Regions from separate parts of the Streptomyces sp. NPDC093109 genome, predicted to be linked through region 2. Evidence: riboswitches for the same ligand, from Rfam matches in the RefSeq annotation. Region 2 holds a riboswitch; the other holds the start of a gene.
What was found. Region 2 has a riboswitch for cobalamin ahead of AB0389_RS20410 (ABC transporter substrate-binding protein). Riboswitches for the same ligand answer to the same signal wherever they lie in the genome.

Region 1 (5,742 bases), on a different contig from region 2:
CCTCCGCCAACTCCTCCGCCCGGCCCTCCACTTGCTCGCGCGAATGATCCAGCCGGGCGGCAGTGCTGCCCGGGACCAGCTCGGTGTTCCTCGGATGTGCCACAGTCCATGCTCTCCTGGTGCCGCGTGGGTTGCCCGGGCAGGCCGACTCCCCGCGCTGGGGCGAACCCGGTCGGCCGGACCGTAGAGGCGACTGCAATTATCGCCGCGCCCTGTGCACGCGAACGGCGGGGACCGCCGGCTGGGACCCCCGGCCGCGCGGGGCACGGGGTGTGCCCCGCGCGGCCGTCCACAGGGCATGGTCAGCCGGGCAGTTCCGCGCGGACGGTACGGGCCGCGGCGACCAGGTTCTCCAGCGAGGCGCGGGTCTCCGGCCAGCCCCGGGTCTTCAGGCCGCAGTCGGGGTTGACCCAGAGCCGCTCGGCGGGGATGGCCTCCAGCCCGGTGCGCAGCAGCGCGGCGGCCTCCTCGGCGCTCGGTACGCGCGGCGAGTGGATGTCGTACACACCGGGACCCGCCTCGCGGGGGTAGCCGTGCGCGGCGAGTTCGCGGGCGACCTGCATATGGGAGCGGGCCGCCTCCAGGCTGATGACATCGGCGTCGAGGTCGTCGATGGCCTGGACGATGTCACCGAACTCGGCGTAGCACATGTGGGTGTGGATCTGGGTGTCCGGGCGTACGCCACCGGTGGTGAGGCGGAACGACTCGGTCGCCCAGTCCAGATACGCGGCGCGGCCGGCGGCGCGCAGCGGCAGTGTCTCGCGCAGGGCGGGTTCGTCGACCTGGATCACCGAAGTGCCGTCCGCCTCAAGGTCGTTGACCTCGTCGCGCAGGGCGAGGGCGACCTGGCGCGCGGTGTCGCCGAGCGGCTGGTCGTCGCGGACGAAGGACCAGGCGAGCATGGTGACGGGCCCGGTGAGCATGCCCTTGACCGGGCGTCCGGTGAGCGACTGCGCGTAGGACGTCCAGCGCACCGTCATCGGCTCGGGGCGCGAGATGTCGCCGACGAGCACCGGCGGCCGGACATAGCGGGTGCCGTACGACTGGACCCAGCCGCCGCGGGTGGCGACGTAGCCGGTGAGCCGCTCGGCGAAGTACTGGACCATGTCGTTGCGTTCGGGCTCGCCGTGCACCAGGACATCGAGGCCGGCCTTCTCCTGGAAGGAGACGACCTCGGCGATCTCGGCCCTGATGCGCTCCTCGTACCCGGCGGTGCCGATCCGTCCCGCGCGCAGGTCGGCGCGGGCCGTCCGCAAGTCGTCGGTCTGCGGGAACGAGCCGATGGTGGTCGTCGGCAGCAGCGGCAGCCCGAGGCGGGCGCGCTGGGTGCCGGCGCGCTCGGCGTACGGCCGCGAGCGGCGGCCGTCGGCGTCGGTGACGGCGGCGGCCCTGGCCCGTACGGCCGGGTCGTGGGTGATCGCCGAGGCCGTACGGGAGGCGAGGGCGGCCCGGTTGGCGGCGATCTCCCCGGCGATGGCACCGGTGCCCTCGGCCAGCCCCTTGGCCAGGGTGACGATCTCGGCGGTCTTCTGCCGGGCGAAGGCGAGCCAGCGCAGGATCTCCGGATCGATGTCCCGTTCTGCGGCGGTGTCGAGCGGAACGTGCAGGAGGGAGCAGGACGCGGCCACATCGACCCGGTCGGCGAGGCCGAGGAGGGTGGTGAGGGTGGCCAGCGACTTCTCGAAGTCGTTGATCCAGATGTTGCGGCCGTTGACGACGCCCGCGACGAGCCGCTTTCCTGGCAGTCCGCCGACGGCGGCGAGATCGGCCGGATTGGCCGCCGCCGCGCCGGTGAAGTCGAGTGCCAGGCCCTCGACCGGTGCCTTGGCCAGCACGGGAAGCGCCTCGCCCAGCCGGTCGAAGTAGGAGGCGACGAGCAGCTTCGGCCGGTCGGTCCGGCCGCCGAGGTCGCGGTACGTACGGGCGACGGCGGCCAGTTCGGCGGGCGTCCGGTCCTCGATCAGCGCGGGCTCGTCGAGCTGCACCCACTCGGCGCCGGCGGCGCGCAGATCGGCGAGGACCTCGGCGTAGACGGGCAGCAGCCGGTCCAGCAGGGTCAGCGGTTCGAAACCGGCCGCCACCCCGGGCGCGGGCTTGGCCAGCAGGAGATACGTGACGGGGCCGACGAGGACCGGCCGGGCGGTGTGCCCGAGCGCCAGAGCCTCCGTCAGCTCGGCGACCTGCCGGGCGGAGTCGGCGGTGAAGACGGTGTCGGGGCCCAGCTCGGGGACGAGGTAGTGGTAGTTCGTGTCGAACCACTTGGTCATCTCCAGCGGCGCCACGTCCTGGGTGCCGCGGGCCATCGCGAAGTAGCCGTCGAGCGCGTCGGCCTCGACGGCCGCGCGGTGCCGTGCGGGGACGGCACCGACCATGACACTGGTGTCCAGGACGTGGTCGTAGTACGAGAAGTCACCGGTCGGCACCTCGTCGACGCCGGCGTCAGCCAGCTGCCGCCAGTTGGCCCGGCGCAGCCCGACGGCCGTCTCCCGGAGGGCTTCCGCGGTGACGCGGCCCTTCCAGTACCCCTCGACGGCCTTCTTCAGTTCCCGGTGCTGTCCCTGGCGGGGGTAGCCGTACACGGTCGCCCGTGCTGCCGCGGCTGCGGACTTCGCTGTCACGGAAATCTCCTTCGCGAGATGACTCCTGAACATCCCGGCGACGGGACGCGAGCGCGAAGGGGTGACGGACCGCACGGACCAGTACCGCGCCCCGGGCGCGCTCGTCCGTCCGATATGTACGCCGACCCGCCCACGAGGTCACCGGGATATCCGTACGCGAATGGTCGCGTACGGGCAACGGGCAGGTCTTCGGACTCGCGGGCAGCTCTGCCGAGGCAGATTCCAGATTCCTACTGGCCGTCGCTTCCCGGATCCTGGCCGGATCCAGTGCGTATGACGGCGGTCGTTCCCACTCACCGCTGCGGGGCAGTCCCGGATTCCCACCGGGTTCCCTCTTACGACGCGTCTGCCTGGCGGGCAGGGCGAACCAGCTGCATCCGACAGGGTAGAGCGTGGGCGGGGCCGCGGCCGACACCGCCCACGTTCCGGAACGTGACCTGGGACACGGGAGCCGCGGTGGACGCCCTTGCGGCGCCTGTGGACCGGGTGTAGGCGCCTATTCGAACGCGGCGTGCGTCGGCAGACAATTTTCGGAATTCTCCGCGCCGGTGTGTGTCCACACTTTCCGGGAAAGCGCAAATGGGTTCCATGCATTCTCCGCCTGCTGTGTGCCCACACCCGGGGGCGTGCCGTCAAGCGCGAGAACCATCACATGGCGAACGTCTCCGGAACGGCCGTACGGGCAGGCCACAGGGTGTTAGTGTGCGTATTCGTCCCGAGCGCAAGTTGTATGCCGTATCGGCGTCCTTCCCTCGGATTGCATCAGCGAGTACCCCACTCCACCGGAAATTCCGGGGGTGGTTCAGTCTTTGCTTTTTCCCGGATCAGGAATTGACTCAGCGGCGAGTCCGTTTCCTGTTCCGGGGATTAATCCGTCCCCGTTCCTTGGAGCCTCTTTCCATGTCTGCGCACTCCACAACGCCCGTCGCCACCGCAGGGCCGGATGCCTCCGGAGCCTCACCCGGGGGCGGGCGACATCTCGGGCTGGCCCTGTTCGTGATCGCCGCCGCCCAGCTGATGGTGGTTCTCGACGCCACGATCACCAATATCGCCCTGCCCGCCATCCAGACCGATCTCGGCGTGTCCGACGCGAATCTGGCCTGGATCGTCAACTCGTACGCGCTGGCGTTCGGCGGGCTGCTGCTGCTCGGCGGGCGGGCCGGTGACCTGTACGGACGGCGGCGCGTGTTCCGGGTGGGGATCGCCGTCTTCACCCTGGCCTCGCTGCTCGGCGGACTGGCGCCGAACGAGGGGCTGTTGCTCGCCGCCCGTGTTCTGCAAGGAGCCGGCGCCGCGCTCGCCGCGCCCAGCGCCCTGGCGCTGATCACCACGACGTTCCCGGTCGGCAAGGAGCGCAACACGGCGATGGGCGTCTACGCGGCCATGGGCGGCGTGGGCGCCACGGTCGGGCTGCTGCTCGGCGGTGTGCTCACCGACGTACTCGACTGGCGCTGGGTCTTCTTCGTCAACATCCCGATCGGCCTGGCCGTCCTCGCCGGTACCCGCTACCTCGTCGAGGCCGAACGCGACACCGGCCGTCTCGACGTCCCCGGCGCGATCACCGGCACCGGCGGTCTGATCTCCCTGGTGTACGGCATCACCCGCGGCGGCGAGCACGGCTGGACCAACGGCCTGACTCTCGCATCCTTCGCCGCCGCGGTCGTGCTGCTGGCCGTGTTCCTCTTCCTCCAGGCCCGCACCGCGCACCCGATGATGCCGCTGCGGCTCTTCAAGGACCGGAACCGGTGGGGGAGTTACGGGACGATGCTGTTCATCGGCTCGGGCATGTTCGCCACCTTCTACTTCCTGACGCTCTACATGCAGCTGATCCTCGGCTACAGCCCGGTCAGGACCGGCTTCGCGTATCTGCCCTTCAGCTTCGGCATGGCCGCCGCGGCGGGCATCAGCTCCAAGCTCGTCGCGCGGTACGCCCCCCGGCTGATCGCCGGGCCCGGCCTGGTGGTGGCGGCCGTGGGCATGCTCTGGTTCGCCACGCTGGAGCCGGGTTCGTCGTACGCGGCGCATCTGATGCCGGCCATGTTCGTCACCGGTCTCGGCCTCGGCATGAGCTTTGTCCCGATGACGCTCGGCGCGGTCAGCGGGGTCGCGCACCAGGACACCGGGAGCGCCTCCGCGCTGCTCAACACCGCGCAGCAGATCGGTGGCGCCCTCGGTCTCGCCGTCCTGTCGACGCTCTCCACCTCGGCGGCGAACGACAAGCTGCCCGAGGCGGCCTCCTCCCTCTACCGGGGTCTGGCCACCGAGGACTTCGCCCTTGTCGCACGGGCGGGCGAGGCGCTGACCCACGGCTACACCGTGGCCTTCGCCGCCGCGGCCTGCATGTTCCTGGCCGGCCTGGCCGTCACGGCCTTCGCCGTCAACGCCGGCCGGCAGGAGTCCACCGAGGGGGCGGCGCCGGTGCACATGGGCTGACGGGACGGAGCGTCGTACGACGCCGGTGCGCGCCGGGGGCAGGCGCGCACCGGCGTCGTACGCCGTCGCCGCGGCCCCTACTTCGCTTCGGCGGCGGCCCGCCGCTCGTACCCCACCAGCCGGACGCAGACCGTGAGCCCCTCGATGGCCTGCTCCAGCTCCGCGAGCCCCGGGTAGCTGGGCGCGATCCGGATGACCGCGTCGCGCGGGTCGTCGCCGTACGGGTGCGTGGCGCCGGCCGGGGTCAGCACGATGCCCGCCTCGGCGGCCCGGCGTACGACCTCCTTGGCGCAGCCGTCCTCGACCTGGAGGGTGACGAAGTACCCGCCCTTCGGCGAGGTCCAGGTCGCGAGCCCGGTCCCGCCGAGACCGGCTTCCAGGAGCCGCGCCACCGTGTCGAACTTGGGCCGCAGCACGGCGCGCTGGCGCTCCATGTGGGTCCGCACCCCGTCCGCGTCCCGCAGGAACAGGGCGTGCCGCAGCTGGTTGACCTTGTCGGGGCCGATCGACCGCTTCGCGTTGTTGCCGAGCAGCCACTGCACGTTCGCGGGCGACGAGCCGAAGAACGCGACGCCCGCGCCCGCCGCGGTGATCTTCGAGGTGGAGCCGAACACGAACGCCCGGTCCGGGTTCCCGGCCGAGGCGCAGGCGGCGAGCAGATCGGCGACGGGGACCGGCTCGTCGGTGAGGT
Region 2 (5,742 bases):
GGCGCCGTCCCCGAGAGCGGGCTCGGCCTCCTCGCGACCGGCCTGGACCGGTTCGAGGCCGCGCTCGACGCGGAACTCGAGGCGGTCGCCTCGGGCGCCTCCGTCTTCAAAGCCGTACGCGGCGAGTACGGATCCGGCAAGACGTTCTTCACCCGGTGGCTCGGCGAGCGCGCCAAGCGGCGTAACTTCGCCGTCGCCGAGATCCAGATCTCGGAGACCGAGACGCCGCTGCACAAACTGGAGACCGTCTACCGCCGGCTCACCGAGCGGCTGGCCACGCCCGGGTTCCCGCCGAGCGCACTGCGCCCGGTCGCGGACGCCTGGTTCTACGCCCTGGAGGAGGACGCGCTCACGGCGGGAGCCTCCGAGGAAGACCTGGCCGGCGCGGTCGAAGCCCTGATGACGGCGCGGCTCACGGAGGTCTCCCGGCACGCCCCGTCGTTCGCCACCGCGCTGCGCGGATACCGTACGGCCCTCGCCGCCGGGGACGAGGCCACTGCCTCGGCCGTCATGGCCTGGCTCGGCGGACAGCCCCATGTGGCCGCCTCGGCCCGCCGGGCCGCCGGTGTCCGGGGGGATCTCGACCACTTCGGCGCCCTCGGGTTTCTGCAGGGGCTGCTCACGGTGCTGCGGGACTCGGGACACTCGGGGCTCTTCGTCGTACTCGACGAGGTGGAGACGCTCCAGCGGGTCCGGTCCGACGCGCGCGACAAGGCGTTGAACGCGTTGCGGCAGCTCATTGACGAAGTGCACTCCGGGCGGTTCCCCGGTCTGTATCTGCTGATCACCGGGACACCCGCGTTCTACGACGGCAGACAGGGCGTCCAGCGGCTGGCGCCCCTGGCCCAGCGGCTCGCCACCGACTTCACCACCGAGCCGCGCTTCGACAATCCGCGCGCCGTGCAACTACGGCTTCCCGGCTTCACCCTGGACTCGCTGGTGGGCCTCGGACTCACCATCCGGGACCTCTACGCGTCGGGATCGCCCGACCCCGAACGGGTCAGGAAGCTCGCGGACGACGCCTATGTCGCCGAGCTGGCCGGCGCGGTCGGCGGAGCACTCGGCGGAAAGGCCGGTGTCGCGCCCCGGCTCTTCCTCAAGAAACTCGTCAGCGATGTGCTGGACCGTATCGACCAGTTCGAGGACTTCGACCCGCGTCAGCACTACGCCCTCACCGTGCACACGGCGGAGTTGAGCGAGGTGGAACGGAACGCCGCGGCGGAGCCGGCGAACGCCGACGACGTCGAGCTGGAGCTTCCGTGACGGCACAGCCCGGTACACCTGAGGGGCCTGGGGGTCTCGATCCGCTGGACCGGCTGCATCCCGGGCTGGTCCATCACATCGTCAACACCCTTGGCTGGCCCGGACTCCGGCCGCTCCAGGAGGAGGCCGTCGCGCCCCTCATGGACGGCTCGGACGCCCTGCTGCTCGCCCCCACTGCCGGCGGGAAGACCGAGGCGGCGTCCTTTCCGCTGCTGTCACGGATGGACGCGGAGCGGTGGACCGGAACGTCGGTGCTCTACGTGTGTCCGCTGAAGGCGCTGCTCAACAACCTGCTGCCGAGGCTGGAGACGTACACCTCCTGGCTGGGGCGGTCGGCCGCGCTCTGGCACGGGGACGTTCCGCAGTCCCGCCGCAAGCGCGTCCTGCGCGAGCGCCCGGATGTACTGCTCACCACTCCGGAGTCGCTGGAGGCGATGCTGGTCAGCGCCAATGTCGACCATCGCGCTTTCTTCTCGGGGCTGCGGGCGATCGTCGTCGACGAGGTGCACGCCTTCGCCGGGGACGACCGGGGCTGGCATCTGCTGGCCGTACTGGAGCGGCTGGAGCGGGTGGTCGGCCGGCCGGTGCAGCGCGTCGGGCTCTCCGCGACGGTCGGCAACCCGGCGGAGCTGCTGAGCTGGCTGCAGGGGGCGGGCGCGGGGAAGCGAGAGGCGCGGGTGGTTGCGCCCCATCTGCGCGAAGCCGCGCCGGAGTTGCCGCCGCCCGGGGACGTCCAGCTCGACTACGTGGGGTCGCTCGCCAACGCGGCGACGGTGATCGCCGCCCTGCACCGGGGCGAGAAGCGCCTGGTGTTCTGCGAGTCCCGCCGGCAGGTCGAGAAGCTCGGTGAGGCGCTGCGGGCGAAGGGGGTCACCACCTTCCTGTCGCACGCGTCGCTGTCCGTGGACGAGCGGAGGCGGGCGGAGGAAGCGTTCGCTGAGGCGAGGGACTGCGTCATCGTCTCCACCAGCACACTGGAACTCGGCATCGACGTGGGCGACCTGGACCGGGTCATCCAGATCGACGCGCCCGCGACCGTGGCCTCGTTCCTGCAGCGTCTCGGCCGCACGGGCCGGCGGAGCGGTTCGCCGCGCAACTGTCTGTTCCTGGCCCTCGACGAGCCCGGTCTGCTCTCCGCGGCGGCCCTTCTCCTGCTCTGGTCCCGGGGCTGGGTGGAACCGGTCGTCGCACCGCCCGAACCCCGCCATATCGTGGCCCAGCAGGTTCTCGCGCTCTGCCTCCAGGAACACCGCGTCGGCGACCGGCTGTGGCAGGACTGGTGGGGCGGCCTAGGCCCCTTCGGACCCGCCGCCGAGCCGATCGTGCGTCATCTCCTCGACGAGGGCTATGTGGACCGGGACGGCGGGATGATGTTCATCGGCCCCGAGGCCGAACGGCGCTTCGGCTTCCGGCACTTCATGGACCTCACGGCGGTGTTCACCGCCGCCCCCGAGTTCACGGTCCTGTCGGGCCGTACGGAGATCGGCACGACGGATCCCGCCCTGCTCACGGACGAAGTCGTCGGTCCGAGAAGGCTGTTGCTCGCGGGACGCAGCTGGCAGGTCACCTACATCGACTGGTCGCGGCGGCGCTGCTTCGTCGAGCCGGTGGAGGGTGGCGGCCGGGCCCGCTGGGGTGCGGTGGGCTTCGCCCGTACCGCTTCGTACGAGCTGACGCGGGCGGCGCGCGAGGTCCTGCTCGGCGCGACGCCTCCGGTCGGCCTTACCCGGCGGGCCGAGGGCGCGCTGGCGCGGGCGCGTGACGACGGCGCCGAGCTGGTGCACGCGCACGGCACGGTGATCGTGCGGGGCGGGCAGGGTACGAGCGTGCGCTGGTGGACCTGGGCCGGGCACCGGGCCAACGCCACGCTCGCCGCCACACTCGGTTCGGTCTCCGACCCCGTGCAGCGTCCCGCCGACGCGTATGTCCGGTTGCGCGAGGACATCACGCCGGGGGAGTGGAAGAACGCCGTCGCCGAGGGCGTCCAGCGGTTGTCCCTGCCCTCCGTGGACCCGCGCGCTGTGGCCGGGCTGAAGTTCGGCGCGGCACTGCCACAGCGATTGGCCGAGGCGACCATGGCCGCCAGGCTGGCCGACCTCGACGGTGCTGCTGCCGCTCTCCGGGAGCCGTTCCAGTACGCGGTGGTCCGCGGGTGACTGGAAGGGCTGTTGGAAGGGCTGTTTTCGGCCCTGTGGTAGCTTGCGGGAGCCAGTCGAACCCATGTACGTGGGTCAGGGAATCCGGTGTGAATCCGGAGCTGACGCGCAGCGGTGAGGGGGACGGGCGGGGCATCGGCCACTGGACTGCCGTCCGGGAAGGCGCCTCGTTCGAGTGATCCTGAGTCCGAAGACCTGCTGGCCCCTCCGTTCCTGTTCGGGGACGGGGGAGCACCGTACGAACGGGCTCCGCGCATGGGCCCTCGAACGCAGAGGATCTTCCGTGCTGAACGCGCGCCCCTTCCGTATGTCTCTTGTGCGTAAGTCCGTTGTGCCTGTCGCTCTGCTCGTCGCGGGGGCGTTGACGCTCACCGCCTGTGGGGGTGACGGGGAGAAGTCAGAGGTGTCGGGCAAGGCCGGTGGCGGTCAGGCCGTCTCGGGGGGCGGGTATCCCCTCAGCCTCAAGAACTGCGGGCAGACCGTCACCGTCAAGGCCGAGCCCCGGCGGGCCGTGTCGCTCAACCAGGGCACCACCGAGATCATGCTCACGCTCGGGCTCGCCGACCGGATGGCCGGGACCGCGACCTGGACCGATCCGCTGCCCAAGGCGCTGGTCAAGGCCAATGCCGAGGTGCCGCGGCTGGCCGACAACAACCCCTCCTTCGAGAAGGTGCTCGACGCCGAGCCCGACTTCGTCGCGTCGTCCTTCATCTCGACCCTGGGCAAGGGCGGCGTCGCCACGCGGGCGCAGTTCGAGAAGCTCGGTGTGCCGACGTACGTCTCGCCGGCCGACTGCACCAAGAACGACAAGGTCGTGGGTACGGACGGCGCCCGGTCCACCCCGCTGACCATGGACGTCATCTACCAAGAGGTGGAGGACCTGGCCAAGGTCTTCGGTGAGGAGAAGCGCGGTGCGGAGGTCGTCGCCTCGCTGAAGGCGCGGATGGCCGCCGCCGTGGAGGGGATCGATCCCGTCAAGGCCAAGAAGACCACCGTCCTCTACTGGTTCGCGAACTCCGACTCCCCCTACATGGCCGGCTGCTGCGGCGCCCCCGGGATCATCACCAACGCGGTCGGCGCGAAGAACATCTTCGACGACACCCAGGACGAATGGCCCCAGATCAACTGGGAGACCGTCGCCGACCGCAACCCCGACTTCCTCGTCATCGGTGACCTCACGCGCAAGTCGCAGACCGCCGAGACCGCCGCGAAGAAGATCGAGTTCCTGGAGTCCAACCCCGTCACGAAGAAGATGGACGCGGTCAAGCACAAGCGGTACGTGCTGCTCAGCGGCCAGGCGATGAATCCGACCATCCGCACCGTCGAAGGGGTCGAGAAGGTCGCCGCCGCGCTGCGCGCGTACGCGCCCGCCAAGTGACCGGCGTACGAGGGACCGGCGTACGAATGACTGCCGAACGAGTGGCTGCCGCACGCGTGACGCGTGCGCGGCTGGGCCTCATGGCGCTCGGCGGCTTCGGGCTGCTGCTGCTCTCCGTCGCGCTCGCCCTCACCATCGGCCCCGCGGACATCCGCGTGGGTGACGTCTGGTCGGTCGTCGCCGCCCATCTCGGTGTCGGCGAATCGCACGTCACCCCGATCCGGGACGGCATCGTATGGAATCTGCGGCTGCCGCGCACCCTCCTCGCCGCCGTGTGCGGGGCCGGGCTCGCGGTGTGCGGGGCGGTCATGCAGTCGCTGCTGCGCAATCCGCTCGCCGACCCCTTTGTGCTCGGGGTCTCGTCCGGGGCGTCGACCGGCGCCGTGGTGGTCGTCGTCCTCGGGGTCGGCGGGGGCGTGGTCTCGCTCTCCGCCGGGGCGTTCCTCGGGGCGCTGCTGTCGTTCGCGATGGTGCTGGTGCTGAGTCATACGCTCGGCGGGACGACGGACCGGGTGGTGCTCTCCGGGGTCGCTGCGATGCAGCTCTTCTCCGCGCTCACCTCCTTCGTCGTCATGACGTCGGCCGACGCCGAGACCACCCGCGGGGTGCTCTTCTGGCTGCTCGGCTCGCTCAGCGGCGCCGGCTGGACGGACGTCTGGGTCTGCGCCGCCGTGCTCGCGGTCGCGCTGGTGGTCTGCGGCGGATACGCCCGTACCCTCGACGCCTTCGCGTTCGGCCAGGACGCGGCGGCCACGCTCGGCGTCTCCGTCGGCCGTACGCGGCTGGTGCTGCTCTGCGTCACGGCGCTGCTGACCGCCGCGCTGGTCAGCAGCGCGGGGGCGATCGGCTTCGTCGGGCTCGTCCTGCCGCACGCCGCCCGCGCGCTGGTCGGCCCCGGGCACAGCAGGCTGCTGCCGGTCACGGCGCTGGCCGGGGCGGTGTTCC

Region 1: linked by a shared signal. The riboswitch ahead of metE (5-methyltetrahydropteroyltriglutamate--homocysteine S-methyltransferase) and the one ahead of AB0389_RS20410 (ABC transporter substrate-binding protein) in region 2 are both predicted to bind cobalamin.

What each region holds. Positions count from the first base shown of each region.
Region 1 is NZ_JBFBEZ010000004.1:53,052-58,793, reverse strand. Features, by position in the region: gene AB0389_RS06210 (AAA family ATPase) at 1-103, opposite strand, end outside; gene metE (5-methyltetrahydropteroyltriglutamate--homocysteine S-methyltransferase) at 303-2,618, opposite strand; cobalamin riboswitch at 2,781-3,005, opposite strand; gene AB0389_RS06200 (MFS transporter) at 3,519-5,051, shown strand; gene AB0389_RS06195 (aminotransferase class I/II-fold pyridoxal phosphate-dependent enzyme) at 5,129-5,742, opposite strand, start outside.
Region 2 is NZ_JBFBEZ010000020.1:45,272-51,013, forward strand. Features, by position in the region: gene brxD (BREX system ATP-binding protein BrxD) at 1-1,263, shown strand, start outside; gene AB0389_RS20405 (DEAD/DEAH box helicase) at 1,260-3,419, shown strand; cobalamin riboswitch at 3,456-3,637, shown strand; gene AB0389_RS20410 (ABC transporter substrate-binding protein) at 3,727-4,797, shown strand; gene AB0389_RS20415 (iron chelate uptake ABC transporter family permease subunit) at 4,878-5,742, shown strand, end outside.